Regions from separate parts of the Pradoshia sp. Z3_51 genome, predicted to be linked through region 3. Evidence: predicted binding sites of a transcription regulator. Region 3 holds the regulator's gene; each other region holds the start of a gene.

Region 1 (10,421 bases), on a different contig from region 3:
AAATTGGGTAGTAAAGTTTATTTAGAACAAAAAAGAAGAGCCATAACCAACATATGCATAAGCTTATAGCAAATTGCAGGCCATCAATTTTTCAATTGTACGTCCATAATTTCCTGATAAAATACAAAACAAACATCTCCGTCCTCATCAACGATATGAAGCTTTTGAGCCTGTTCATTGCAATAATGAATATGTCCTTCCACCGTACCGTACCGGCGACTGGCTGTACGGTAATAGCGGATCATCACAGGCTTCCCATATTCCAAAGCCTCCATAATTATCGTATTCATCGCTTCCACTTGCTGTTCATCAAGCTCATTCCTTGTTTCATAGCTGTCCTCATGTGCCCATGCTCTAAGCATTGTTACGTGTTCAGGAAGCATCATTGATGTCCATTTTATTTTTCCGCGATCTCGAATCATTCCCTGCAGCCTCCATTTCACTTGTCTGTTATGCTCTATGTCCTCCAACCAACGTACTTCGATGCTTGGCCGTTCCTGCCTCTGTATACGACACGGCACGTAAAATCGCATTCGATCCAAATTTTTTACGCATTCGATCCATCACAAAGCCAAGTTCGCGTTTGCGCCAGCTATCCTGGTCAAATAGACTGATTTGCATCTCTCGATCGGGGATAACATTCGAAAGTGTAATAGAAATTTTCCTAACTGTTTTGCCTGTATAAAACCGTTCAAACAAGGTTAAACACATTTCATAAATATCCATCGTAATATTGGTCGGCGTTTCTCTTGTCATAGAGCGATGAAATCCGCCTCCAAATTCATCCTGGCTATAATAAATTCCCAAGCTGACGGTTCTGCCCGCCATCCCGCTTGCACGTGTTCTTCTTGCTACTTCCTCACTCATTTCCAGAATGACATGCTTGATTTCCTCAGGCTTTTTATAATCACGCAGTAATACCTGGCCTTTTCCAAAGCTGATTTGTCCTTCCATAATCGGAGCACCGATATCCGATAAATCAACACCCCAGGCATGGTGGTACAATTGATTGCCCATTATCCCAAACTTCTTTTCAAGCGTCTCCAGATCATAACGCGCCAATTGACCGATTGAAAAAATCCCCATTCCATTCAGTTTCTTTTCCATCGGCTTTCCGATTCCCCACATTTCGCTCAAGGGGGATAAGGGCCATAATTTTTCTGGTACATCCTCATAGGTCCATTGGGCAATTCCTTTTTTCTTGGCTTCTAAATCAAGACACAGCTTAGCAAGCAGCATATTCGGACCGATCCCAATCGCGCATGGAAGCTGGAATTCCCGATCGATTTCATCTTGGATTTTTTCAGCAATTTCTACGATATCTCCCCATAGACGAGTCGTCCCATCCACCTTTAAGAAGCTTTCATCCACACTGTACGTATGAATTGCGCTTTTAGGTACATATCGATTGAATAAACGGCTGATTTCAGTAGAGATACGCAAATACGTAGCCATATTAGGATTAACCTTTATAATGCGCGGATCATCCGGAATCTCAAACAATCTTGAGCCCGTCTTGATGCCAAACTCTTTCTTCATTTTGGGCGATGAAGCCAGCACCACACTGCCGCTCCGTTCCGTGTCACTCACCACAGCCAAATAACATTCAAGCGGATCCAGTCCCATCATCACCGCTGAACAGCTGGCAAAAAAACTTTTCATATCCACGCACATAACATAATGATGCGGTAAAGTACTGTAATCAATCATGTAAAAACCTTCTTTTAAATAGAATGTATGTTCGTCTTTATTATATTCTTAATGATAAGCGAATATACGTTCGTGTTCAATGGAAAATTATTTACAATTTATGTATAAGTCCATGCAAGCGTGCAAATACTTTAAGACAACGGACATAGTTCACCATAAAAATTTACGAAAACGTTTTAAAAACAGTCGCTTCATCTACTATTATTTTCACTTTTCTCCTTTTCAATTCGCTCATAAATAAGTAAATTAGAGCAATTATGTTGAGTTTCGTTCAATTATTACGAAAATCGCTCAATTCCACTCCATTTCCGCTCGATTATATGGAATTCCGCTCAATTAATATCAATTTCCGCTCAATTCCTGCGAAAATCGGCTGGATTACTAGACTAATCTAGCTTATACAGTCATTTAGTCACTCAAATTTTGACTCGTAAGTCTCGAAAACTCTTAATTTAAGATCTTTTTGCAAAAAATAATAGAAAAATTGATTACTAATCTATTTGAAGGGTTATATAGAAGGATGAACGAACTATGTTGGTTATTTCATCATGCAATGCTTTTCAATCATATAGAAAAAATATGATAGAGCCATGATTAGCAAATCCTAAAGCATAATGAATTCAAAATCTTCGAAAAAGATATATAATAGCAGTGTAAGAGTGATTTTCAAAGAAGTAATCTGATATATTTTCCAGAAAAATAAAAATAAAAGGAGAATGATCACATGATTGTTGTTCAAAACAAAATTAAAACCAAACCAGGTTTCGCAGAAAAAATGGCAGGCCGTTTCACTTCCGGTAACGAATTAGATAAATTTAAAGGATTTGTTAAAGTAGAGGTTTTACTTACAGAGGGCCTGACAGAATATGATGAGATGAGCGTCAATATGTACTGGGAGGATGAAGAAAGCTTCCTTGCCTGGAAAAACAGCGACTCCTTCAAAAAAGCGCACAAACGTCCGGAAGGCAAACCGGATGAAGCTAAACAGGACTCTCCTATGTTAGGAAGCCAACAAACTACATTTAGAGTAGCGTCTGTAAAAGAAGCAGCTCCAACAAAATAATGTACGCAAAAGGTCTTTCCAAAAACTTAGGAAAGACCTTTTATGCTATATTCTATCAATATAATCATGCTCAATTGTATTAATTAGCAGCAAACTCACGCACGGATAATCCAAAATCCATTTCCTTGGTTATAGCTTGCAACTGATAATAGTCACGCAGTTTTTCAACAATCTCTTCGGGTGGTTTTGCATGATAATACCCTTTTCGCGTAGTCGTCATACCACTAATTTTCTGCAAATCGACAAGTGATTCACACATTTTAATGGCCGAGCCGAATGAATCGATAATCGGGACATCTTCAATATGATGAATACCGTGGGTTGCTAAAAATATATTCATCGGACCTTCTCCAGGAATAATGACATCTGCCCCTTCGGCAATAGCTGTTTTTGCGGCAGCTTTAAATTTCTCCAAAATCGGCTCAGGATTTTTAAATCCTTCCAAAATATCATAAAATCCAATATCCGCCTGAATAATCGGGCCCAATTTTTGTTCAAGACCATATTGCTTCGCATTAAAACGTAACTGATCTGCCAGTGGAGCTAAAAAATTCACGATGCCTATTCTTGTTCCAAGCATTGAGGCAATATGCATGGATGCCTGGCCGTAGCCAATAACCGGGATGTCCACTAATGAACGAGCCTCAATCAAGCCGACATCCGGTATGGTAGCTATAAAAACAGCATCATACCCTGCCCTTTCAGCAATCAATGTGTTTCGAATAAATTGCTCTTTATGCAGGCTTTGCAGATAGTTGTAGGTAATATAGTGCCCCGGGTATTGAGCAGGATAAGTCTCCTTTGTCATTCCATGTAAGACGACATCAACATCTGGTCGAGCAATTTTGGATACATGCTGTATGACCGCATCACGATATTCAGGTATGTCTTCAATGGAAGTTAAGCTTTGATGCCAAATTTTCATCGCGCTACCTCCTCTTCCTTTATTCGAAGGGCTTGTTCAGCAGCAATACGTCCAAAAATAGCTGCCTTTCCGAGCGAGCTCCCTGTCATATAACCCGCTCCATGGAAGCCACCCACCATTTCTCCGGCTGCATATAATCCTTTAATTGGGTCGCCGAACGGATTTAAAACTTCTGCATCCTCGTTTACACGAACTCCTGCATATGTAGCGAGCATAGCAGTCACTGTTTCCATTGCGTAAAAAGGACCGGTTTGAATCGGGGGTGGCTTACCAAATGTATGGGTCAATGTGTTACGACCGAATGGGTCATCACTGGTAATAAGATGCCTATTATATGAGTCAATCGTTTGGTGAAGAGATTGACTTGGGAGACCTGTTTTTTCGGCCAATTCCTCAAGTGTCTCAGCCTGGATAATTAAGCCTTCATTAAACAATAATTGAAAATCATATAGCGCATCATGTTCGACACCCTGATCCATAACCGTTTGATCCCAAACTTGAAATGTATGTTGATTAGGCTGCTGCAATGCAGCATCACCCAATAATTTGTAGGAAATCGACTCATTAACAAATCGTTTCCCCTGTTCATTCACAATGATGCCGCCTTTATAAAAGGCATGAGCCTGCCGTTTCTTTTGATTAGTAGAACTCGGATGAAAGCCGTATGTTCCTTTTAAGTATGGAAAATCCTCTAACCAGGCACCTACGGAAGCTGCTAATTTAATGCCATCTCCATGGTTCCCTTCTCCACCTAACCTGATTGTGTGTTCAAGCTGTGGTGCAAAGGCTCCTAATAAATCTTCACTTTGTGAGAATCCACCTGCGGTTAAAGCGACCCCTTTAGATGTATAGCATTCCTTTTGCTCGCCATTTTGTTGATAAAGTACACCCACTACTTTTTGTTGCTCAGTTAGCAAACGTACGACAGGACTATTAACATGCAGTGAAACACCATTATTCAAAGCATGGTTTTTCAGTGTTTGAATGGCCTGATCAGGAATGATCGTATGCCCCCGAGGGCTTGAATGGCCACTTACGGCCTGACAATTTTGAAATATTACTCCATGTGAAACTAACCAGTTATAAGTGGAAAGCTGATGTTTCCCATATGCCTGAACCAGATTTTTATCATTTTTAAATTGACCGACAACATACAAATCATTCATCAAACTCTCGGTAGTATCACTTATGCCAAGCTTACTTTGAAGTTCTGTTTCAGCAAACGCCATAAAACAACCGCTAAGCAATGAACTGCCACCGATGTCTGCCTGCTTTTCGAAAATGACAACATTGGCACCTCGCTCTGATGCCTCAACAGCTGCACAAAGACCTGCCATGCCAGCACCAACAATAATCAAATCAAACTGATTCAAAAAGCTACACTTCCTTTACTGCCTCGACTACACTTAATCCTGCCTCACAAAGCTGCATATCATGCGTATAGTGACCGCCGCTGACGCCTATTCCGCCTACACACTCACCATTAACGTGAATTGGATAACCGCCGCCAAAAACGACCAGGCGATTGGTATGTACTAAACCTGTCATTAAAGGTGGATCATCTTTTAAGCGATCATACCACTCATGGGTTGCACGATTGTATGCTGCAGCTGAAAATGCCTTGTTTTGAGAAATCTCCAATGCCAATACAGGTGCTCCATCCATTGCTGAAAATGCTTTTAAATTACCTGCTTTATCAACAATAGAAATCGCAAATTTCATTCCCAGTTCTCTTCCCTTTTCCTCTGCTTTTTCAAGCATAGCTTTGGCTAGTTCCAATGTAATCGTTTGTTGCGTGTAAGCATAAGTAAATTCTTTCATGATCCTATCCCCTTTATTATTTATTTTGCTATACCGACAGGCGTTCCGGCACCAAAAGCCTCAACCGAAGTAGCGGTAATAGCTTTGCTTTTTGGCAGTGCTAAATCAGCTATAACATGAGCAATATCAATCGGCTGCAGCCAGCCTGTTTTATCAATGTTAGTCCCCAATGCATCCGTCATTTGTGAGTCTACCGGACCGGGGCAAACTGCATTAACGCGTATGCCAAAAGGTTTCAATTCTTCTCCCAATGCCTTTGAAAAACCAATAACTGCATGCTTAGAGGAAATATATGCACTGCGATTGGGACCGCCTTTTGTTCCCCAAATGGAAGAAATATTTATAATAATCCCTTCCTGGCGATTTTTCATCGAGTCCACAACCTCACGGCAGAAATAATATGGTCCGTGTACATTAACATCAAACATGTTCATCCATTCTGCGGTTGTCGTTTCTGTAAATGGCTTTAGCAGCATGGCACCTGCATTGTTAATTAATATATCAATCGGTCCCAATTGCTTGTTAACCTCATATACGGCTTTTTTTACTTCCTCTTGATTGGCTACATCACAAGATACAGCTATCGCTTTTACTGAATAGGTTGTACGAATAAAATCAGCAACTTTTTCACACTCTTCCTGATCCAGTGCACAGATGGCGATATCCGCGCCACGAGAAGCCAATAAAGCGACGGTTTCTTTACCAATTCCACGGCTTGCACCTGTGACAAGAGCCACTTTTCCCTTTAATTCCACCCAATCATCTCCTTTTTACCGGGTTGTTTGGAAACTGGAAATATACGAGACCGCATGTTTACCAGCCCGTCGACCAAATACCAGACATCGAAGCACAGATGTACCACCCGGATATTTCCCGTAGTATACGCCTGAAGTTTCACCAACTGCATATAAACCCGGAATAGCAATATCATCTCCCGTTAACACCCTTCCATCTGTATCAGTAGCTAATCCGCCATTTGTAAACACATTGCAGCAATGAACTGGGTAAGCAATATAGGGACCTTCGTTGATAGGAATGGACCAATTGGATTTATTTAAAGTCAATCCATTGGTTGCTAATCCATCTAACCGGTTATAGATAAATTCACCTTCCGGACAAGCGCTATTAAATTCCTCCACCGTTTTTACGAGATTCTCTGAATTTACATTTAGTTTTTCGGCCAATTGTTCAATAGAATCAGCGACAACTGCTGGTATATCTGTCTGAAGTGCTTCTTCATAGTTTGGAATCGAATACATTTTTTGATCTGTAATCATATAGGCAATATGATTTTCACAGGTATAGAAGATTTTACGGGCCACTTCTTCATATTGTTCATCAATGGTGGTTACACCCTCATCCGTAAAACGCTCTCCATTTTGATTTACTAAAATAGCATACGGAAACAACATGACTCCGGCTTCCTCACGTTTACTGCGTGGATCAACCGTTTCAGCGTGGAAGGAATCAAATTGGCCATTCCCCGCTGCCCCAATATTTAAAGCCATTCGAATAGCTTCACCTTTATTAAAGAGCCCTCCTTCTGATACGGGAGGTATTTTATGAGCGTCATGGCCTATATACCGGGCCATCATTTCTTTATTTCCCTGAAATCCACCAGCAGCCAAAACAACAGCATTTGTTTTCAAATGCATACTGCTTCCATCTGCAGAACGTACGAAGATTCCGTTAATAGCTCCTTCATCATTTAGGGACAAATTCCAGGCTGCTGCTTCATAAATAATTTCTACTCCCAAAGCACGGGCACGCTGACTTAGGGTATCGATGATGGCACGCCCACCCCCAACAGGCAGTAAACGCGGACGTGAAGCTGTCAAAAACATGGTTGGCAGAAAATCAAAATCCACCCCTTTTGATTCAACCCAACGCAGTGTCGGTCCTGCTTCGCTTTGTAAGGTCTCTGCATATTCGCGGCCCATCGCTTGATCCGAAAAATTCAACATGTCTTCAACGAAGTTTGGAGCAGGTGTATCAATGTTTTCCATGCGCATATAAGCTGCTGTCCACCGTGTATTCCCGCCTCGTTTTTCAAATGGCGCACGTTCGAGAATAGCAATTGACATATTTTCTCCTGATTCTTTAGCCTTTTCAGCAGCCGCCAAAGCCGTGGCTGTTCCGGCTGCACCACAACCAACAATAATTAAATCGTAATCTACTTCAGTCATCTGGAATCACCACTTTTTAAAGATTCAGAATATTTTACTTCCAATTCATTTATTTCATGTAATTTAAATAACTCCTGTCTTGTTTTCCATGAGCATATATAGTCATGAATATTTTCTTGTGATTGGTCCTGCTGCAACACTCGCAGTGCATCCATTGCCCCTTTAATGGCACCTCGTAACACTGTATTGGCACAAAGCACAATTTTATATCCCATTGCCTGGGCTTCTTCTTTTGAAATAAGAGGTGTTTTACCGCCTTCCACCAAGTTTAATATTAAAGGAATATCCGGCACTAACTTTGGAATGGATGCTATCTGATCGATGGCAGTTGGTGCCTCAACAAATATGGCATGTGCACCAGCTTCCTTATACGCATTCGCTCGGTCAACCGCTTCTTCAATCCCATGGACCGCCAGTGCATCTGTACGCGCGATAATCGCAAAGTCTTCATCGGCCCGAGCATCAAGGGCTGCTTTTATTTTTCCTATCATCTCCTCTTTAGAGATCACTTCTTTTCCATTAAAATGACCACATTTTTTGGGCATCACCTGATCCTCGATCTGAATGGCTGCCGCACCGGCACGCTCCAATATTCTGACCGTTCTTTGCATGTTAATGGCATTGCCAAACCCCGTATCTGCATCCACTACAAGAGGAACAGTTGTTACATCAGCCATCCAGGCAACTACCTGTGCAATTTCTGTTAACGTGGTTAAACCAACATCGGCCCAACCTAGCTGGGCATTTGATATTCCTGCACCTGTCGCATATATAGCTCCAAATCCAGCTTCTTCGACTAATCGGGCAGTCATCGCATCATAAGCACCTGGCAAAATAAATGTTTCAGAACCATTTAATAAATGTTGAAACTGTTTTGTTTTTGATATCATATCAGTTCAATCCCTTAACTAATTACTTGTTCATGCTGGGTTACTCGCTGATGAAAAATGATTGTACAATCTTGATTGGAGAATTCTCGATTAAAAAGTATAGTGTGGCAATCCTGTACATAAATTGTTTGCGAAACCATTCTTCCTTCAAAAATAATGCTTACATAATACAGACCTTTTTCAGGAAGTGTATAGTACGGCGCAACGCCTTCTTTAAAGGAGTATTTGACTTGATAAGGCTTGCCCAGTAACTTTGTGACGGTGTCGATCTGACCATTTTGAAGAAGTTCCCGGATGTTGGTTGAACTCACCTTTGAGCCATACATCTCAAACTTTTCAACAACTTCAACACCAATCTTAAACTGACTGTGCGGGGCAATCGTATGAATGGTGCCAGCTCCCCTTTTACCATAGGTGTAATCAAAGCCAGCCACAGCATGTTTCACTTGCATCTTCACTAAATATTCTTGTACAAATGTTTCTGGTGAAAGAGCAGCAAAGTCCTTCGTGAACTCAGTAATATAAAAAATATCTACACCCAACTCTTTTAGCCGCTCTGCCTTTTGTTCCATTGGCATTAAATAATCAACTTCCTGGTTTGAAAACACCGTTTTGGGGTGTGGAAAGAAACTCATTACGGCAAGAGAACAATCTTTCTCATTTGCTATTTCTTTAGCACGCATAATTACTTTTTGATGACCTCTATGAACTCCATCAAAAAATCCTAAAGCCATGACATTCTGCTGACTATTCTCCTGCACTATGGATAGATTTTTCTCGTTGACAATAATCGTTTTCATATTCCTCCCCTGCCTTTTTAGGTATTACCGCGCTTCGATAGTAATATTGTTAAGCTCTTTATCCTGGACGGTATCTCCCCAATATGTGTTACATAATGAGCGTTCTTCCAATGTCCATTCAACCGGCTCCCAGTCTGGTTCAAAAATTAAATAACCGCCGGAAAACAGTTCCACCCGGCAGCCACTGCCCGGGTCCATGACATATAAGTAAATTGCTTGTGATGCACCATGTTTTCCAGGACCGATAAACGTCATTCCGTTTTCTTTTAAAATATCAGCTGCACGTAAAATATCCTGCGAATCATCCAACCAGTATGAAATATGGTGTAGGCGTGCAGGGGTTGGTAACGTGTCTTTCTTTAATAAGGCAACATCATGTACCAATGCGGTAACACTTAACCATCCTGCCAAAATCCCCTCATCCCCACGCATATACTCTCTCATATTGAATCCTAAGACATCGATTAAAAAGTCATAAGATTGATCAGCATCAGTAGATGTGTGTATATTAACATGATCAAAACGACGTGGAGAGATCCCTTTCCTCCATGACTTATAAACTTGATTTTTCAAAACGGAAGCATGCCCATTGAGTGCCTTTGGCTTTTCAACATCATAATACAATTCAAAAGTATGGCCACTTGGCATTTTAAAACGTATGGACTCTCCAATACCTACTGTTGTCCCTTTTGGATATTCTGTTACTTCAACCTCTTGATCTGCCAGCAGCTGTTTAAATCCCTGCAGACATTGAGGTGTTTTTGTACGCCAGCCGATCCGCTTAATGTAACCGCTGTCACCATCTTCAACACTTAATGTATGATGTTGAAAATCACTGTACGCGCGTAAATAATGGACACCATCTACTTCTTCTGTTTCTTCCAAACCAATGACTTCTTTAAAAAAGAATAGTGACTTCTCTAAATCACTTGTCACAAGTGCAACATGCCCAAGCTTTGCAATTTCCGGCTTCATCTTCTCCATGACCTCCTTGCTACAATTCTATTTATCTGAGCCTTCCGCTTA
Region 2 (10,421 bases), on a different contig from region 3:
CGAGCCAATGAGCTATCATTGGTCTCAGTAGCCATACTATGTTCTAATTTATCCAGTCTCTCCTTCAGCTCAATCATATGGCCAAAAGCAGATTGCAAGCATTCATATACCGTGATGCCGTCAGTAAAGTCAGGGATTTGTGACAGCAAGCCTATTGCTGCACCCTTTTTAATGTGAATAGCCCCCTCATCAATTGTTTCGACGCCTGCTATCATTTTTAGAATTGTTGATTTCCCACAGCCATTCCGACCGACGAATCCAACTCGTTCTCCTTCCTTGATCTCAAACGTAATATTTTCAAATAGCTTTGTTCCGCCATAGTTTTTTTCAATTTGCTGTACACTGCATACAATCATGTGTATGAACCCCTCTCATGCTCATACCCTGTACATGAAAAAAAGCCATAGGAAAGTCGATATAAGACTTCCCCATGGCTTTTGAATTCCTATTTTATCAAGGGTATAGAGACTTATTATCGTTCTTTTTCATATGAAATTTCCTGAAAAGGGCAGACTACCCCCTTGGCGAAATTGCACATGAAAAATGGCACGGATCAATGACAAGTTTTCAAGCCATTGCAAACATACCTTCACAGAACGATTCATCTCTACACCTCCTTTAATGGAATAATTTAGTTATAATTATAAACTTTCAGTCAACTATTAACAACTGCTTTTTTCACTCTTCACAGATATCCTTCCATTCTACGAATGGTCCTTCTGTTCCACCCGATTCAAACGGATTTCTACTTGTTTGCCTACTAGCCATAAAAGGAAAATGACGATACCAACAATAATACTTTTTACTGGTTCGCGAATTAAAGACATAATGTCATGGCCAATATAACTAATAGTAAAGATCATGACCAATTTCCCTGCAAAGACAGCAAGCATATATTGTTTTGGACTAATGTCAGATAATCCGCAAACTATATTTACGATCGCGGAAGGAGTGAATGGGAAACAAAGCAAGATAAACAACGGGCCAAATCCATGATGATTGATCCAGAGCATCGCTTTTTGCACAGCCGAATGTCTATGTAAAAATGAAAGGGCTTTTTTCTTTCCATATTTTCTGGACAAATAAAACACAACCATCGCACCAGCGACAGCACCTGTCCAGGAGAGAAGAAATCCAATCCATAAGCCAAAAGCATTGGCATTAGCCGTCACAAAAACAAACAAAGGCAAAAAAGGAAGGAACGCTTCAACAAACGGGAGCAACAATCCCGGAATGGGACCTAAGTTTCTATAATCACTTATTAATTCGGCTAAATGCTCCAATGTTAGCCATTCTGTTAACCAATTAAGATCCATAGTCTCTCCTCACAAACAAATAACAAATTCAGTCCATACTATATAAATATCCCCATATACATTAGATTGAAACAATCCTTACCCCTATTATATCAGATTGCTGTAAGGAGAGAATTAGTTAGAAAATAAACTTGTCAAAAATGTGAAAAGCGATTATTCTATATAGGAACATACGTTCGTTTTTTTTACAGACATTGAAAGGACGCGATTTACATGACCCGCATCCCTACAGAAGAGCGCAATATAATGGAAAAAGCGATCTATCTACCCATGGTCCTCACCGTACTTGCCCGAGACCTTCAAGTGGTAAAAGCATCGCCCCTTAAATTAAAACAACCATACATATTATTAATTGATGAAACCATGAAACAGGTCCAAGCAGAATTGAAGCAAGCAAGCCACTATATGAGGACACATCAACTCAAAGTGGAAGAAACAAAAAGAGACGAATCATTCACCTCCTTTTTATTTCTGTATAAAGGCTATGAGGAATACCATAATTATTTCAATCCCCGTATTCGAAATAAAGTACAGGAATTACTGGAGTATTATTTTTTGAAGCAGTGGACTGACCAACTGAAAAATTAACAGCAATAAGTTTCATCGACCTTCCTTATAACTATTTGATGAATGCATTAAACCATGCTTTGCTTGGAAATCCGAATTCCTATCATTAACTTGCATGGCGTTATATAAATAATGTGTCTTTCGCTCCGTCTCTGCTAAGGTTTGAAGCAGCTTCGACTTCAGCATTGCAGTTCTGAGCATCTGGTTTTCAATGATACTATATGAAACTGGAACAACGATAGATTGCTTATTATGAAAATTAATTTGGGTTTTAGTCGCGTCAATCTTAACTCTGGATACAATGTGTTCATAAGAAAGCCAAATACATGATTCTTTTGCAGGAGATGTAGTAGGAAAAAAGAATAATCGATTAGCCGGTTCTAACGATATCGGCACTTTATGCGAGATACCGAGGAGCTTTTTCGTCGACTGGCACCTCCCAGGATAATCAGCCCCAAAATAATCACAGCTGGATTTTACTACTTCCGATGGCCTAAAAGGTACTAAAATTTCTTCATCAAATTCAATCACTTTAGAATACGTTTTCGATCCGTATTCTACTGGAACAACAGCAAATGTAAATGGACTTATTTCGTAATCCTCTCTCCTGGTAATCACGTTCTTTTCCATAGCTTCCTCCTTATAAATCCTGCAATTAAACTACAATTTCAATATAACATAATATTTTAAAATAATTGGTTTATTCACCAAAATTTCAATTTTAACCCAGAACCCCCATGATTGTTACGGTTAATTCATTTTATATTCTGGGTATATGATAAATAACTATTTCAAACTACCAAAGTAAATTTTCTGAATAATTTAAATATTTAGTTGATTTTTCTTTTCATCTGACTTATAATAAAAAAAAGCAACGGGGGGATATCCATGAATCACGAAAAAGCAAATACAGATATCGTAAAAGCTGTTGATGTGACTGTTGACCAGGGGACCATGGAAGATCTACTGATGGATATGATGATTTACGAAGCTCAACTAACCCATGCACATAGGAAACTGAAAGAAGAAATCGATCATGCCTTGGACAATAAGGACAAAGAAGCATTTATGAAACTTTCCGCCGAGCTAATTGAATTGGAGAAAAACTTTGGGAATTAATTCAAACAACTTGTAACGAATAAATACGGTGTATAAACAAAATCACAGAGCGAGGATCATTTAATCCCGCCCTGTGATTTTCTTGTTTTCACTCTTTAATCACGGTATTTCCCTAAATAAAATGAAAACGTTGACAGTATTTAATCAAATACTTTGAAAATGTTAGGGTCGAATCCAAACGTTCCTTGTTTGAACTATATAAAGTCTCCTTATCAGTTGTGCGAGCAAGAACAGCTTCATTAATAATCTGATGATACTCTTTTGGCATATGGCTTAAACCATATCTCCCTGCCCCTGTCTTGGAAATGATATCGTCTTCCGCTAACGTATAGTATTGACAAAGCAGCCCAAGAACTGTCCATTCTATTTCCTCCCGTATATCGTGAGCAGGCATGTTCAGCAATTCATCGAATGAGGATTCCAACCACTGAACTCGATCGCCCCAGTATGTATTCATATTCGCGAATACATAGGATTGTAATTGTTTCGAGCGGAATTCCAGTTCAAAATCCGAGGAAGCAGGCCCAAGAACAGTAATTCCTTTTTTAGCAAAAAGTGTCCATGTCACAGGATTGAAATTAAAATAGGGGCCAAAGCTTAAATTTCCGCTATTATAATAAAAATGATTTTGATGATTATTGTTCACTTTCCCTAAGTCTCCCCAAGTAATATAGACACCGTCCATCTCTGGAGTCTTATATTTTTGAGCGATCATTCTATGAATCTTTGAGAGAATACCAGCTTCATCTTCTGTGAAATGCCGACTTGTGACAGAAATAAAATCGATATCACTTTTACCTTTTTCAAAGGCATCCAGTGCAATGGAGCCATGTAAATACAAGCCCTCCAACTCATTTGGCAGATATTCATTGAATAATCCTTCGTATTCATTCAAAATAGTTTCTACGATTTTTGGTATTTTCAACATACCTATCCCTCTATTACTATAGTTAGTATAATTCTATTGTCATAAACACACTGTTCGGGTTCTCTTTGTAATCTGCAAACGGCTTACAATATTGAAATCCAACACTCTCTAAAGCCTTTGGGCTGGTTTAAAGGCAGCCATTGATCCGGTTTCCAGACTTAGTTTCTTATAGTTACGTTCCTTCGCTATATTGATAATGTCCTCTAGCAGCTTTCTAGCTACCCCTTTTCTTAAATGATTCAGTGAAGTTTTCATCGATTTAATCTCTCCATGAGTCATATCAAGTTCTTTCAGGGCCCCACAGCCAACTAACTCCTCATTCTCCCAGACACTCCAAACCGTGATATTTGTTTTTTTCAACTCTTCCAGATTTAAAGCATGTATACTCTCAGGTGGAGAATGCTCGGCCATACTGTAAAGATGGCTACTAATTAAAGCAGCCACTTCAGTTCCTCTTAAATCATCCAATTTAATCTTCATTCAATCATCCCTCACCTTTGACGCCCCCAAAAGAATATACAAATCTTTAATTTATGTCTCCTAAATAGACGGGAACCTTATCACCTTTGTGATAGTTGATTACCTGTTTTCTCATTGCTTGAGGATAGAGTCTGTATGCTAATAAATCACTTAACGGCAGCCATTCTACTCCGATTTGTCCCTCATCAGGATTTAGTCCATTTTGAATCACTGTATTCCTTCCTTTAATCGTACATAAAAACATATATTCAATTTGATGGGTTTCCATATCAAAAGCAGCATGTTCATGATTTTGTCCGATATATTCACGAATCAGGATTAAATCACTAATTTCAACCTCCTGTCCTATTTCTTCTATACATTCTCTTATTAACGCTTGATGAAAGGTTTCTCCATGCTCTTGCCCGCCACCAGGCAATATATAATAGACACCTTCCTGATCTTCTTTTTTTATCGCAAGTAATTGATCATCCTGAATAATAATGGCTTTAGCAGAATTTCGAATCGGCATCATCGTTCATCCCTTTATCTATGTATTTTAAATTACAAAAAGAGCTGAAAATCCAGCTCATATGGTTATTGATTTGGAATTGAGTCAGCGTTCATATATCGTTCACTGATGATACTGCGATGATGTAATTCATGCCCGGCAATGATAACAGCCAGAGCCCGAACCGTTATATCGCAATCATTAGCTGTGCCTCGGCGCAGCCACTCTTCACTGCGGAGACTTTTTAATAATATAATCGTTGACTGACGGACGATAGAAAAGTTTTGTAGGAGCTCTTCTACTGTTTGTTTTGTAAAGGATGCTTGCTGAACATATTCTTCTTCATTAAAACCTGGCAAGTTTCTGCGTTCTCCTCGCGCGATTGCAAGAAGCCTGTATGCCATGATTCTCTCTGTATCAATCATATGCCCAATAACTTCCTTGATACTCCATTTTCCTTCGGCATAACGGAATTCCGCCTGAGTATCAGTTGTTTTTTCCAGATTGGCAATCGTCTGTTTTATTTGTTCGGATAAAATTTGGATCAAATCACCTTCCGGAACTAATTCTACATATGGTTGATAATAAGGAGCATATTCATTTTGTTTTAATTGTTTTCGCATATTCCCTCTCCTTTTATGTATTTCCTCTATTTATTCCACCTTCATTGCTTAAATTCCTTTATTGCACGATAGCAAAAACAGAGCCACTCCGTCTAACGAAGGGCTCTTCATTTTATTCATTATAACTTTTTATTTTTTATACTTCTCTGCCATTTCAATCCGTTCAAGCATGGTTGGATGACTGTTCCGGAATATTTTAATCAGTAAAGGCGGATTCACTTGGCTTAGCCCCTTTTCAGAAAGTTTCTGAAAGGAGGAAATAGCTGCTTCAGGATTATCGGTCATGTTTAATGCATAGGTGTCTGCTCTTGTTTCCTGCACACGGGATACATAATTTGTAACGGGACTTGCTGCGAACAACAGAATGGACGTAATCAGTAAAAAGAGCGGCAATGACCGAACATCACTCATGGATTCTAAGTGATACAATTCCCCTCTGTTCCGTATGGCTCTTTTCATCCATTTATCTGTCAGCCATAAACCAACCAACATGAGAACCAAATACCCGGCAATACCGAGGTATATATGTTTTTCCACATAATGAGCCATTTCATGAGCCATGATAAATAAAATCTCATCATCCTCTAGGCTGTTCAATGTGGTGTCCCAGAGTACAATTCTGGAATTTGAGCCAACCCCTGTTACATAAGCATTTAAAGAATTGGTTTTCTCTGACATATTTACTTCATACACATGCTCAGCCGGAATATTGGCTTTTGCTGCCAAATCAAGGATTTGTTCTTCCAATACTTTATCTTTCAGTGGGTAAAAATCATTGTAAAGCGGATCGATGACAACCGGCTGAATAAACATGACGAATATCGTGAATGGAATGCATAAAAGCCAGCTATACAGCCACCAGCGAGCGGGACTTTTCCGAATGAGCCAATACAAGACAAGAACAACAATTAATGTCATTCCTAGATCCACCCAAAACTCAATAAAATTATCCTTCATCCAGGAGGAGAAAACCTGAGAGGATATGCCATAGGCAAGCGATATTTTATATCGAATGTATGAAAGCGGCAGGAAGACAATAAATAAAAGGAGTGAAAGCCAAAAGACATAGGCGCTAATTTGAACGGAATGTCTTTTCCAGGATTGCTTCCCCCATTTCTCTAGCCCTTTGGACAATCCAGATATCAGAACAATCGCATAGAATAGCCACTCAAGCGGTGTACTGATAAAAAAGAAAAAGTTTCGTATTTTAGAATACGTTTCACTCTTTTCTAACAATTCCTTATTCATAAACGTAGAGGGATCTGCATTGGTTCCCCTCATCGATTCAGGAATAGCTGTATTGGCACCATGAAAAAGATAAACATATATCGCCAATGCATAAATTAGAAATAGGCCTAATATGATTAAAATCCATTTTCTCCGCAAATATACCCCTCCTCAAACATTCCATCTATATAGTTTACCGGCATTTGTACAAGTTAGAACCTTAATTCATTCTTTCTCCATACGACACAAAATAGACACTCATTTCTCACAAGTTTCCAACAACTTTACCATAACCACTATCTATATAATGGTAAAATAGGGGAGGAATAACAAACAGAGGGGAACTGTTAAACGATATGAAAAAGTTATATATAGGTTTTACTATCTTATTAATTTTAAGTATCGGTGCTGGTATATACTACTTCACTGGTTATAGGCAGTCACAAATGGAGTTTCCTAATGAAGTTACAATGGAATCCACTACCGGTACGGATTATTCATTCAAGGAAATTCCACAAAAAATACGCCTATTGGAATTTATGTATACAAACTGTCCTGATGTCTGTCCAAATACAACCTATCAAATGGTCGATATACGCGATCGGCTTGTGAAAGACGGTCTGTTTGGCGATAAAGTCGAATTCCTGACAGTCACAATTGATCCAGCTCGGGATACACTCCCGATTATGAAAGAGTACGGTGAGACCTTTAAAACAACTGCTGCAGACGGATGGTATGTATTGCGTGGAGATGCAGAGGATACAAGAAAGCTCGCAGATGCATTCCGTTTCCAATATAAAGACCCCGGTTCAGGATTCCTAATCCACACAAATGCCACTTATCTTATTAATGAAAAAAACCGTGTCATTGAAGTATTTGGAATGGGAGAAAAGGATTTTGACCGAGAAGAAGTTTACAAGAAAATTGTTAAGAATGCTGAAAAGATGTAGCTGATTCCAGAAGATTTGTATATAAAGGTGTAGGCAAAAAAAGACAGCTCTTTTAATTATCAAACCAATCAACCTTCTCCATCCACTCTAAGAGTATAAGAAAAGACTGTCCATTGACAGTCTTGTTCTTATGCGGAAATACTATCCCTCGCACAATTAGAGAAACCTAAATTTCCATGAGAGAAGCTTCAGCTTTGCAGCCTGCATAATCAGCTCCAAGAAAATCTAGTAATTCCTGATTTCGGTCATGAAATTGTTCTAACCCTTTATTATGTGATTTCCACATAATCTCTGTGTTTTTTTCAAAACTCTTAAGTTCAAACGGCGGTCGATAAACGAATGCTTTCCCTTCTTGCTCCAGCTTTTCTATCAAATCCATGGTTTGATTATAATGATGTGCACGGTTCTCCATGGCTTGAACCAGTTGCGGATATTTCTTACGCAATAGTTTCACTGCCCATTTTGTCTGACTGTCGAGCTTCTTCCTGTAGCCCGGCGGCCTGGTCAAGATGATGACATGCTTTTCATAGCCATCTGCTATCGCCTTTTGGATTGGTACCGAATCAGCTAATCCTCCATCATAATAAGGAACATTATTTATTTTAATTTCAGGAAACAGGACTGGAATAGCACATGTGGCCCGCAAAATTGTAGCCCCTTTGTCCATTGTTTTACCATCCATGTATTCTACCTGTCCGGTATAGGCATTTGTCACGCCAAACAAAACTTGACCTTGATAGTTTTGATATGTCTCCCAATCAAAGAAATCCAACTGATTAGGAACCGTATCATAGGCAAACGTCAGCCCAAACAGACTTCGCTCCGTTAGAAAATTGCGCACTCCGACATAGCGCTTATCATTCCGGTAAGTAGATATAAAGCGAATCGTCCTGTTTTTTTGCTCAGAAATATAGGAACAAGCACTAATAGCACCCGCAGAGATTCCCAATATGTAAGGAAACATCATCTCTTTCTCTAAAAAACCGTCTAAGACACCCGCTGTATATACCATGCGGAATGTTCCGCCCTCTAAGATCAAGCTCGTATTTTTTATATTGATAGGAATCATCAAAAAGTCTCCTTTATTCATGCTCATTATAGATGTTTATAGATGTTGTTTAAGCCATAAGCCTCTCTTCATCCACAATCAATTGTAACGTATCAAAACTTCTATAACGCTGGTTAATCTATACTATTTTTCCTAGTAAAAAGGAGCTGTCCCGAAAGCCAGGGAAGTATGGCTAATAAGAGGACAGCTCTTACATTCTATTTAAATGGTAGGATAGTAATAAACTTATTCTTCCACTACAATCCGGTCACATAACACCATAATACAAGGACGTTGTTGATATATCTATTGATACCACTAAATAAGTTGAACAACTAATCCTCAACAAGGAAGTTATGCTATGACCCTTTACATTTATTATAAGGCAAATAATATATATTTTTCTAACTGTAATGACTGCCAAAGTGGTGACTGAAAAAAATACTATTTCAATCTTAGTAAATACAAAATTATAAATCAGGAAGTACATCCCCATTTTTATTTTAGTATTTCCATATTATCCAAAACAATATATAATGTTATAAATCCATAATAAGGAAAAAGCGATGAAGAGAAGAGTAAGCGCGCTTAAGCATAACAGAGAACTCCAGTAGCTGAGAATGGAGGATGTAATAGCCCGCCGAACCAAGTCTCGGAGCTTCGTATAGGATATTTCATCTGATATTGATTATGCGTCGGTTTCTCCCGTTAAAGAGATAGAGTATAACCAGGCCTTGTCCTGCGTACTCGAAAAGATTTCTGTGGCGACACAGGAATAAACTGGGGTGGCACCGCGAACTACTAAATTCCAAAAGTCTCGTCCCCAAGGTTGTTAACCTTGGAGGTGAGACTTTTTTATTGGCCTAAAAATCAATGTCTGGGAGTGGATTAAATGAAGTGGAAATACCCCCTTTTACTCTTACTTGGAATTGGAGTATCGAATGTTGGTGCATGGATTTATTTGATTGCATTAAATTTAATTATTTTGGATAAGACAGAATCACCCTTAGCCGTTTCTATCCTATATATCCTATTGCCTATTGCATCCTTATGTACAAATTTCTGGTCTGGGACTTTAATTGATCGGTTCAATAAAAGAAAGCTCATGATTTATCTAGATATTATAAGAGCCATTTTTATTTTTATCTTACCGTTTTTAGATTCACTTCCATTTATTTACTTCATTGTATTTATCATCAATATTGCCAGGTCTATTTTTGAACCAACCTCAATGGTCTACATGACAAAATTAATTCCAAAAACAAATCGACAACGATTTAATGCCATGCGAAATTTTATTAATTCCTGTGGTTTTATACTAGGGCCTTCCATAGCTGGCTTCCTTTTTATCATTGGTTCTCCTAATTTAGCAATCCAAATAAATTCTTTCGCTTTGTTCTTTTCAGTAATCATTATTTTGTTTCTTCCAAATGTAGAATTTGGGAGTGAAGATCGTATATATGAAAAAATTAAACCTTCATTAATGGTGAATGATTGGAGAATCATCCTTCAATTCAATAAAACAAATAAACATATAACATTAATATATATTCTGTTTAGCGGAATTTCTGTATGTATGTCTGCCTTAGATTCATTAGAGGCTGCATTTGCAACCAAAGTTCTCTTTTTATCCGAAAGTACCTATGGATTTCTTGTTAGTATTGCCGGTGCAG
Region 3 (10,421 bases):
CAAAATACACATGCAATAATAAATGGTTTATCCAGTAAGGGGTCAAACCATTGATCCGGTACGAGGTTAAAGATAACCAAATACATTAAGATAATGTTAGGGATCACCGTAATCAAAAACGTTTTCTTAATAAGCTTTTTGCCCTGATGTCCAAATTCCTTGCCAATTTCATAACCAAGCAAGACCCAAAAACCAATATAGATGGCCATTAAAAGTACAGGAATCGATGTTAGCAAAGACCATATTTCCTTGGCCCAATTCCAATCATATGTATGGTTGATAAATGTTAACAAAATTCCGCTTATAAAGAGGGACAAGTTAATTCCTGCAAATATCCACCTTGTTTTTCTTGGTGTAAGGGTTAGTTCCTGTTTCCAGGATACAGCAACTTCTTCCGGTGTACCCAGCCGCATCGATAGCTCTTTATAGATTAAGTCGGGTGACTCATCCTCATAAATGATGTCGCAAGCCATTTCGGAAATATGTAACTTATATTCTTTCATAATAGCCGCTTTATCAGGATGGGCACCCAGCAATCGATCAAGCTGACTTAAATAATCTTCTTCAGCCCTTCTCATGTTTCTGTTCTCCCCATTACCTTGTTCATGACCTGGACATATCGATTCCATTCGTTTGTTTTAATCTCTAGCATCTCTTCGCCAGCCATGGTAATACGGTAGTACTTACGAGCGGGTCCCTTCTCTTGTTCAACCCAGTAGCACTCTATATATTCCTGTTTTTCAAGCTTATGCAAAGCAGGATACAGCGTACCTTCCTTCATCTGAAATCCATGGTCACTGCGGTGATCCATTTCTTTCACCAATTCATACCCATACATATCTCTTTCTTGCAAAAGCTGCAGAACAAGAAGTGATGTACTTCCTTTTACAAGTTCACGATTAAACATTTCTTCACCTACCTAGAATTATTAGGTACATATCAAACATACATCATTTGGAATTGTTTGTAAATATATTCATAAAAAAATCACCAGAGAAAGACCCTGGCGATTTTTTAAAAATATATTTTATTTTTGTAGCATTTCTTTTACTAAAGAAACCACATTAGATGGAGTGAATCCGAATTTTTCCATTAACAATTCACCAGGGCCGGAAGCACCAAAGCGGTCAATTGCCAATATTTCACCTTCATCACCTGTATAACGGTCCCATCCGAAAGATGTACCTAATTCAATTGCTAAGCGTTTCTTAACAGTTGAAGGGATAACAGATTCTTTATATTCAGCAGATTGAGCTTCAAAGCGATCAAATGATGGCATGCTGACAACTGATACATCAATGCCGTCATTCGCTAATATAGCCTGTGCTTGAACAGCCAATCCTACTTCAGATCCAGATGCCAACAATATAGCATCGGCAGTATCCTTATTGGAAGGTGAAACTACATATCCACCTTTAGCAACGCCCTCTTCAGCTAATTCAGCTGATAACGGTAACGTAGTTAAGTTTTGGCGGGATAATACTAACGCAGTTGGTGCAGACTTGCTTGTTAATGCCGCTTTCCATGCAGCTGCCACTTCATTGCTGTCAGCCGGACGGATAAGTGATACATTAGGCATTGCGCGCAATGCAGCCAAGTGCTCAATTGGTTCATGAGTTGGACCGTCTTCTCCAACAGCAATACTGTCATGTGTAAATACATATGTGACAGGAAGATTCATTAACGCTGCTAAACGAATAGCTGGACGCAGGTAATCAGAGAATACAAAGAATGTTCCTCCATACACATGCACACCACCGTGAAGTGCCATACCGTTTAATGCAGCACCCATACCAAATTCACGTACTCCAAACCAAATGTTTCGGCCATCATAGGAGCCTGGCAAGAAATCTTTTTCGCCTTTCAGCATCGTTTTGTTTGATCCAGCTAAGTCAGCGGATCCACCAAATAAAGATGGAAGATTTTTAGCGATTGCATTTAATACTTCTCCGCCTGAATTACGTGTAGCAACGGCTTTTCCTGCTTCATAAACAGGAATATCCTTATCCCAGCCTTCAGGTAATTCGCCTTTGATTGCTGTTTCTAGTTGAGCAGCAAGTTCAGGGTATTCGTTTTTATAGCTTTCAAATAATTGGTTCCATTCTTCTTCTTTTTTAGCACCAGCTTTTACAACAGTTTCTTCGAATGTGTCATAAACTTCCTGTGGTACATAAAAATCTTCTTCGAATGTCCATTTGTAATATTCTTTAGTCAATTTCATTTCGTCTTCGCCAAGCGGAGCACCATGAACAGCAGATTTACCGGATTTATTTGGAGCACCGTATCCGATAACTGTTTTTACTTCAATCATAGTTGGACGGTCAAGATCTGTTTTTGCCTCTTCAAGCGCTTTAGCAATTTCATTCAGATCATTACCGTCTTCTACGCGAATGTATTGCCATCCGTAAGCTTTAAAACGCTCAGCAACACTTTCAGAGAAGCTCATATTTAATTCGCCGTCAAGAGAGATATCATTGGAATCATAAAGGACTACTAAACGTCCCAATTTTAAATGGGCAGCAAGAGAAGCAGCTTCAGCTGATACCCCTTCCATTAAATCTCCATCTCCGCAAATGCTGTATGTAAAATGATCTACAACATCAAAGTTATCTTTATTGTAGACTGCCGCCAAATGACGTTCCGCCATTGCCATACCGACTGCCATCGCAATACCTTGGCCAAGTGGTCCGGTTGTAGCTTCTACGCCTTTTGTATGTCCATATTCAGGATGTCCAGGTGTTTTACTGCCCCATTGTCTGAAATTCTTAATTTCTTCCATATCAAGGCCATAACCTGATAAGTGCAATAAGCTGTATAAAAGCATGGAACCATGCCCTGCTGATAATACAAAACGATCACGGTTAAACCAATCCGGATTTTTTGGATTATGGTTCATGAATTTGGTCCAAAGTGTATAAGCCATAGGAGCAGCTCCCATAGGCATACCAGGGTGACCTGAATTAGCTTTTTCAATTGCATCGATTGAAAGTGTACGAATAGCTGTGATAGATAAATTATCTTTTTCTGTGAACATTGCCTACATCCTTTCAGATTAACCTTCTAATTTATATTAATGAAGTATAAACAGGTTGACAAGACTTTGTTGGTAAATGCTACAAAATCGTCACTCCTTAAACTATTTTTTTGGAGTCTAGCCTATTATCCTATACCCTTAATGTAATTTTTTATTACGTAATTTTTTTATTTTTTCAGGTGTGACATCCTTACCTTCTGGATCGATAATGGTCAAACCTTCAACCGTATTTCTCATTGAAGTACGAAAGGTTTCCAAATACTCTTTCCTTAGAAGAGATTGTTCAGTGGCTTCTTCTTTTGTAAGGCCAACTGTTTTTGATTTCTTAGATAATTCATTAATTCTTTTAATTTTATGCATTGGCAGCATGGTATTGCTCCTTCTATATAAAATATAAGTAGATATTGTCATCGTATAGAAAAACCGCTGGATTTTCAAGAAGGAACTATTGATTAGTATTCTTTTTCATATATTCTGAATATCTTCGGTGAATAGTGGCTTTAGAGAGATCATAGCCTTTTCTGTTTAAATTCTCCGTAATTTCAGCAAATGTTAATCCTTTAATACGCAGCTCAATGACCTCTTGTAAAGGTACCTCTGACCTTTCTCTTCCGCCTCCAAGATGTTGATTTGCTAAATTTCTTTGCGGTTTATATCCATTTTCAATGGCTCGTTTCATCCCTCTTCTGATTTTACTGTTTTGCAATTTTCGCTGATATTCCTCTACTATACTAATGATTTGCAAAATCATGGCATCTGTTTCAGAAACCTCAAGCTCACCATTATGAGTAACCGTATATAATTTAACTCCTTCTTTATAGATGCAATGTAATAGAGCAATCTTGGCATTTCCTCTGCCAAGTCTTGTTTCATCCTGAATCAAGAGACCCTCGATTTCTCTATTTTTCATTTTTTCCAGCAAGATTAGAATGCCTTCTCGTTCTAAATCATATCCACTAGCTTGTTCTTTCTCTATTATTACAACCTCGAACCCTTTTATGGCAGCCAGTCTTGTTAACTCCTGCTCCTGCCTTTCCAGTGATGTTTCCTGTGAACTTTTATCTGTGCTGACTCTGCAATAAATTCCAACCTTCATTTTCTCTCACCATTCTTCTTTACATATAGATAAGGCCGGGAAACATTCCCGACCTTTCTGATTATATAGTTATTTATCAGAATCTGCTAAGTGTAGCATTTCTGTGTTTTCGTTCATTTTCTTTACAGGAATCACAATCGTTTGCCCTTCCTTTAAATGATTAATGTGCAAGTCATTATTTTCCTGAACCCAAGAGACAAATTCAGTCTGTGTCATTTCGCTGCCGTCAAAACGTTCAGCCATATCCCAAACTGTATCTCCTTTTTTAACCGTAATTTGTTGATAATCGTCTTTTGGTGCTTCAATATTTGTTACTATCATTGTAGTTATTAATAAGAAAAGACCGATAAAAAACAAGATGGAATAGCCATAAGAAGTCCATAATTTTTTCATAAATAAACCCCCATCGAATGTATGTTCGTTTAATATAAACTAAGTATAAACCGAACAAATGTTTTGTGTCAACACAAAAAACGAACTTATGTTTGTACTGTTAAACAGGAAATGATATACTAAAAACAAGAAAAGCTAAAAGAGGTGCGGGAGATGACTACTAAATTATCCAAACGGCAACAGGATATTTTGCTATATATTAAAGAAGAAGTAAAAACGAAGGGCTATCCACCTTCCGTTCGAGAAATTGGCGAAGCAGTCGGACTGGCTTCAAGTTCCACAGTTCATGGTCACTTAGCGCGATTGGAAAGCAAAGGACTCATCAGACGGGATCCTACAAAACCGCGTGCTATTGAAATCCTGGATATGGATCCACATGACCATATTCCAAAAACAAACTCAGTTAATGTACCATTAATCGGGAAAGTAACTGCAGGGCAGCCTATTACAGCTATCGAAAATATAGAAGAATACTTCCCTCTACCTGAGCATATGGCTCCTGCCGATGAAAATGTGTTTATGCTTGAAATTATGGGTGACAGTATGATTGAAGCTGGAATACTTAACGGTGACTATGTTATTGTTCGCCAGCAGCATACAGCAAACAATGGTGAAATTGTCGTAGCCATGACTGAAGATGATGAAGCTACCGTAAAACGTTTCTTTAAAGAAGATACTCATTTCCGTCTGCAGCCGGAAAATTCTATGCTCGAGCCTATCATTCTACAAAATGTCAGCATCCTCGGTAAAGTGATCGGGTTATACAGAAATATTCAATAAGAACGATGGGACCGGCTTTCAGCCGGTTCTACTTATGTGTTTAAAATCTATTATCTCTATTTTCTCTATTAAACTTATGCATTTAAAGATTGGCATATTCCACTTCATAAATAGATTAACGCTTTTATTTATCTCATTGTTTACATAATATAATTATGTAATACAAAAAGCTTGCAACCATTATGATTGCAAGCTTGAAGGTCCTATATATCCCATCCTCTGTAATAGTATCTTGATCGTTTACTCTCTTCATAACACGACTGGCAAATAGCAAATGGATAATTCCAACTTAACGGCTTATTGCATGACCGACACTTTGTTTGATATTTTTTAACCCCTTTTCTTAACTGATTATGTGCATCTGAACTGATTTCTTCTCTTACTCGCTCCCAATAGACCGTTTCACTTCTTCGATCTAATTTATACAAAAACAATAAATGCAATCCTACTGATTTATAAGATAATTCAAGTTCATCCAAGGAATCTTTCTTTATTAAAGGCTCTCTCAATTCTCTTCTATCCACAATGGCTTTCATATTATAGAGCCATTGGTTAACGAGGCTCTCCTCATTCGCTGAAAAAGGTAAATGCAGAAAACCGTATAAATCAGTTATCGACATTCGTCCTTCTATTTGTTCATGGCGAATTAAATGATATAAAGCTTTTTCCTGAGTAAGCGGTGCTTTTGTTGTGCCGGAAGGATTTTTAAATTCATCCCATAATTCAAAGAATTGATCAAAACTCGAGTGATAACGTTTAAAACGTTCAAATACACCCTGTGTAGGTGCTATTGTAAATGTACTGATCGGCCGGTCTTCACCATTTAACAACCGTTTCATTAAACCAATTTGATCAGTAAATGCCACTCTTCCTTCATTATATATACCTTTACGGCCGGCACGGCCTGCTAACTGCTTTACTTCCTGGGAGGTTAATAAACGCCTTCTCGTGCCATCAAATTTATCATTTTCCAGAAAAACGACCCGCCTAATCGGTAGATTGAGCCCCATCCCGATAGCATCTGTAGATACAATCACTCGCGTCTCCCTGTTAATGAACCTCTGAATTTGTTTAGCTCTTGTCTCAGGAGGCATACTTCCATAGATTACACTTACTTTATGGCCGTTTCTCTCCAGCTTTGAAGCGGTTTGAAGCACTTTATTTCGAGAAAATACAATCAATGCATCTCCTGCCTTGGTATGTTCGATCTTAAAAGGTTTTTTCTCTACAATCAGCGGTATATCACGTTTGTATTCATGAATTTCAATATCATTTCCCTGAAGCAGATTTAAAATCATCCTTTTCGAATTGTGACTGCCTATGATGTGAACTTCCCGAGCACGCGCTTTATTAATAGCTCTAAACCAAGAAAACCCACGATCTTTATCTGCGATCATTTGCGCTTCGTCTATAACCATGACGTCGAATTCATCTTTCTCGGTAAACATTTCAATTGTGCAGGAATAATGCGTGGCATTTGCAATATCCTTTTCTTCTTCACCTGTCTTTAATGCACAGGCAATTCCGTTGTTTTTAAGCGTTTCATATACTTCAAGTGCCAATAGCCTTAAAGGTGCCAGGTATATACCAGATGCAGCTTCCCTTAATCTATTTAACGCCTGATAGGTTTTTCCGGTATTTGTTTCTCCTATATGCAGAATATATTTAGTGTTACTATAAACGGTTGTTTTGTATTCAACTCCAAAAATATCATCCAGTTTCTTTTGTTTTATTTCTTCCTGTTTCCTCAGCTCTTCTAATTTCTGTTCTCTTTTTTCAATTCTCTCTTTGTGCTGAGTATGGTATAACGGCATTTGTATATCAAATTCGTCCGGGTGGTTTCGAACATCTATAAGGTCCTCAATCAATTCCTGCTCTATTTCACTTTCATATTCCCATTGAAATTCACTAATATTAGCCCCAATCAATTGCCTGATCAACTTATGATTAATCGACCCTTTAAACAAATTCTCATATTGGTTTATGATCTGATTCGGCAATTCTGATAGTATAAATGGGTATATGGTTTCGTAAACAAAGGTATCGATTAGATTTTGATAAATATATTCGTCAAAAACAGAATCATCCTGGTATACATCATATCCCCAATATAAGAGGTCGTTGAGCGTTTCAAATTGGGCTTGATTGAACCCCTTCACATTTGATATATCCTTTTGTAATTGATTTGCCACTTTATATCTGAGCTTTAAATAAAAATAAAGCTTGTTACTGCTCAAAATACTTAAGGCCTCATCTTTTATAACGGTAATCTCATAATTTGCTTTCAATTTTTTTAACTTTACTGATTCAAATAATTCATTCCATCGTTCATCTGTTTCTCCAAAGTAATCTTGGATCCAACTTTTCATATCAAAGGATTTTAGTCCACTCAGTTCTTGTTCAACCATTTTATTAATTGCTTTCTTGGAGGCTCCTTCTGTTTCTATACCACGAAGCCCCAAAAATTTAATTTTTTCAGTTCTATTCATCCGCTGAAGCGTTCGACTCTTCCATGCTAAATTCCAAATCTGATTCAAATAACGTTCTCTGCTTTCCAAATAATCATTAACAGCAGGCTTTGTTTCACTTTCTTCCATATATAAGGAAATATCATTCAGAATGTCATTTTTTGCTTTTTCAACTGCTTCTTTATACCCTTTATTCAATATGTCCATTATTCCGTTCTCCTTCAACTGCCATAAAAATTCTCTTATAAGGCTAATATATACGATTAACCGCATATCTATAAATTTAATAATCTTGTTTACATAATATTATTATGTTCTATAAGTATTTTTTCTTAATTTTGATATTAGACCCATTTGATTCATTACTTTATTTAAATCATACATATAATATCACCGGATCAATCATAATTGTTCCATTTTATTTGCTTTGATGGCGCATTTTCTTTATATACAGCCAAATTAAAGTATTAAACAAAATAAACTCCCCATTCATTGAGGAGTTTTGATTTATTCTTTTATAGTAAAGTTCTTGAACTAAAATTTTGGTTTCTTTCCTTCAAATGCCACGTTTACAAAACTAAAGCCTTTTTCATTTCTTTCCTTATGTATAATCAAGAGAGCCCATCAGAGGAAACTCCTAAAAGTAGAGAGTTATCAATATTTCACAATTGTTGTTACACCACGTTCAGTTAATAATGTTCGATGGCTAAGCTCTTCTACCCATTTTTTAGGGTTAAGCCTAAACAATCCATATTGATTTTGGTAGGTGTAACTACCAACGTTGATCATAATTGGCTCTGGAACTTCAAGGACACGCTGTATATATTCTTCATACCACTGTTGAACAGGTATTTCATAAAGCTCGATAACATCACCAATATCCATATATTTCTCCAAATAAACGAAAAAATGATTACCAAGAACTCCGACTTCATATATGTATGGCATTGATAAAACAGGTTTAACAATATCACACCACCATTTATCTGCTTCATACACTGAGAAACACATGTCTAATTCATCTATTCCATTATTATGGTAATTCTCTATTTCTTCAGGCATTATAAATGGCTTAGACGATGCTAAAAATTGAATACGCGACATATACAAGCCCTCCGTTCACTTCCATAAATTTATTTCTTAATTTTAATCAATAAATTTATTTTGAAATGATTTGAATTCCACTCTATAACTTTTTCTACTAAACTGCGAATCATTTCAAAATATATATTACCATAAATTTCAAGAATTCATTTTTTAGTTCAATAATTAAATTCTATGAAAATCAACCTTGATTATAAATTGTAGTTCCAGAATGATTCCTGTCTGAAACTGATAAAGCCAGATATAACAATGATCCCCCACCCATAATTTGCTAATAACGACTTAAAAACCTGTACTACAACCAGCAACGTTATATATCCATTGAGCTCTCTTGTCTCAAGATATGTTTGAGAATATATTCTTTTTAATATTTGCTCCCATTCAAACTCATATATTATTATTTTGAAATTTACTCTTCCAAAAATAATTATGAGAATTCTAATCGGATTTATTAAAATACATGATAAAATAACAAATGGAACAGAGAAAAGATGGGAGAGGAAGCAATATATGACAACGACCATTCATCCACAAAAAGAAACGCCTATTTTCCCCCACACAGGTCATTTCATTGAGACAGAGAACAGACGAATTCCTATCTTAGCTCGTCACGGTGAACCACTTGTTGTGGTATTGGGAAACGTGTTAAGCGACGAGGAATGCGATACATTGATAGAGTTAGCGAAGCAAGATATGAAACGTTCAACCGTTGGAGCAACCCGTGAAGTAAACGGTATGCGTACGAGTACAGGTGCTTTCATTGAAGATGCCCAAAATGAAACCGTTTTACGCATTGAAAAACGACTAGCTGAAATAACTGACATTCCGTCTGAACATAGCGAAAATCTCCATATCCTTCGCTATACTCCTGATCAAGAATACAAAGCACATTTTGATTATTTTGCTTCAACAAGTCAAGCAGCTCAAAACAACCGAATCAGTACAATTGTCTTATACCTAAACGATGTGGAAGAAGGCGGAGAAACGTATTTCCCTCACCTAGATTTATCAGTCGCTCCACAAAAAGGAATGGCGGTTTACTTTGAATATTTCTACCAAGACGAATCTCTGAACGAAAAGACCTTACATGGCGGTGCCCCGGTTACCAAGGGTGAAAAATGGATTGCTACTCAATGGATTCGGAAACAGCGTATTCGTTAACAGGACAGTAAAGCGAGGCAATGATGTATGCCTTGCTTTTTCTTTTGTTCCGATACATTCTATTAAATTATTTTAATCAAGTTAAATTTTCAAGAATACAACAATCCAATTATAGTAACTATAAAACTAATTAAAAAAGCATGGATGATATCCATGCCAACACTTAACTATTAGATAGCTGTTTACCAGCAAGTGATTCGCACACTTGCTTCCACCAGGGTTATCATTTTATTTTTATCTGATTGATTTCATGTACTATCTCCGGATTGACTAAGGAGGATAAATCACCTGCATCTTGGTTAAGGAAGGTAGATTTGATGACTCGGCGCATAATTTTCTGGTTTCTCGTTTTTGGCAGGTCGCTAACGAAATAAATAGCTGAAGG

What was found. Region 3 encodes LexA, which represses DNA repair genes until DNA is damaged. Its sites were predicted from a motif close to CGAACATATGTTCG; they were not measured.
Region 1: a site for LexA is predicted at 1,770-1,783, ahead of AC4BHA_RS03355 (Y-family DNA polymerase). Genes of this name have one in related genera too.
Region 2: a site for LexA is predicted at 1,482-1,495, ahead of AC4BHA_RS14105 (YhjD family protein). Genes of this name have one in related genera too.

The regions. Positions count from the first base shown of each region.
Region 1 covers NZ_JBZAJC010000001.1:701,308-711,728, forward strand. Annotated here, with positions in the region: gene AC4BHA_RS03350 (YolD-like family protein) at 84-422, opposite strand; gene AC4BHA_RS03355 (Y-family DNA polymerase) at 451-1,710, opposite strand; gene AC4BHA_RS03360 (heme oxygenase) at 2,435-2,773, shown strand; gene AC4BHA_RS03365 (aspartate/glutamate racemase family protein) at 2,853-3,698, opposite strand; gene AC4BHA_RS03370 (FAD-dependent oxidoreductase) at 3,695-5,071, opposite strand; gene AC4BHA_RS03375 (GlcG/HbpS family heme-binding protein) at 5,076-5,519, opposite strand; gene AC4BHA_RS03380 (SDR family NAD(P)-dependent oxidoreductase) at 5,540-6,274, opposite strand; gene AC4BHA_RS03385 (FAD-binding protein) at 6,290-7,705, opposite strand; gene AC4BHA_RS03390 (isocitrate lyase/PEP mutase family protein) at 7,702-8,595, opposite strand; gene AC4BHA_RS03395 (FAD synthetase family protein) at 8,610-9,395, opposite strand; gene AC4BHA_RS03400 (VOC family protein) at 9,420-10,370, opposite strand.
Region 2 covers NZ_JBZAJC010000008.1:1,766-12,186, forward strand. Annotated here, with positions in the region: gene abc-f (ribosomal protection-like ABC-F family protein) at 1-356, opposite strand, end outside; gene AC4BHA_RS14095 (RAxF-45 family protein) at 486-605, opposite strand; gene AC4BHA_RS14100 (TVP38/TMEM64 family protein) at 705-1,316, opposite strand; gene AC4BHA_RS14105 (YhjD family protein) at 1,530-1,904, shown strand; gene AC4BHA_RS14110 (competence protein ComK) at 1,917-2,513, opposite strand; gene AC4BHA_RS14115 (IDEAL domain-containing protein) at 2,772-3,002, shown strand; gene AC4BHA_RS14120 (aminoglycoside adenylyltransferase domain-containing protein) at 3,115-3,930, opposite strand; partial or broken gene AC4BHA_RS14125 (GNAT family N-acetyltransferase) at 3,953-4,410, opposite strand; gene AC4BHA_RS14130 (NUDIX domain-containing protein) at 4,457-4,924, opposite strand; gene AC4BHA_RS14135 (DinB family protein) at 4,987-5,523, opposite strand; gene AC4BHA_RS14140 (M48 family metallopeptidase) at 5,653-6,909, opposite strand; gene AC4BHA_RS14145 (SCO family protein) at 7,107-7,700, shown strand; gene AC4BHA_RS14150 (patatin-like phospholipase family protein) at 7,867-8,769, opposite strand; T-box leader at 9,306-9,576, shown strand; gene AC4BHA_RS14155 (MFS transporter) at 9,641-10,421, shown strand, end outside.
Region 3 covers NZ_JBZAJC010000017.1:14,602-25,022, forward strand. Annotated here, with positions in the region: gene AC4BHA_RS18310 (hypothetical protein) at 1-578, opposite strand, end outside; gene AC4BHA_RS18315 (PadR family transcriptional regulator) at 575-907, opposite strand; gene tkt (transketolase) at 1,028-3,034, opposite strand; gene AC4BHA_RS18325 (DUF896 domain-containing protein) at 3,173-3,403, opposite strand; gene AC4BHA_RS18330 (YneB family resolvase-like protein) at 3,480-4,130, opposite strand; gene yneA (cell division suppressor protein YneA) at 4,200-4,523, opposite strand; gene lexA (transcriptional repressor LexA) at 4,677-5,303, shown strand; gene AC4BHA_RS18345 (helicase-related protein) at 5,507-7,978, opposite strand; gene AC4BHA_RS18350 (hypothetical protein) at 8,426-8,875, opposite strand; gene AC4BHA_RS18355 (2OG-Fe(II) oxygenase) at 9,386-10,036, shown strand; gene AC4BHA_RS18360 (AMP-binding protein) at 10,260-10,421, opposite strand, start outside.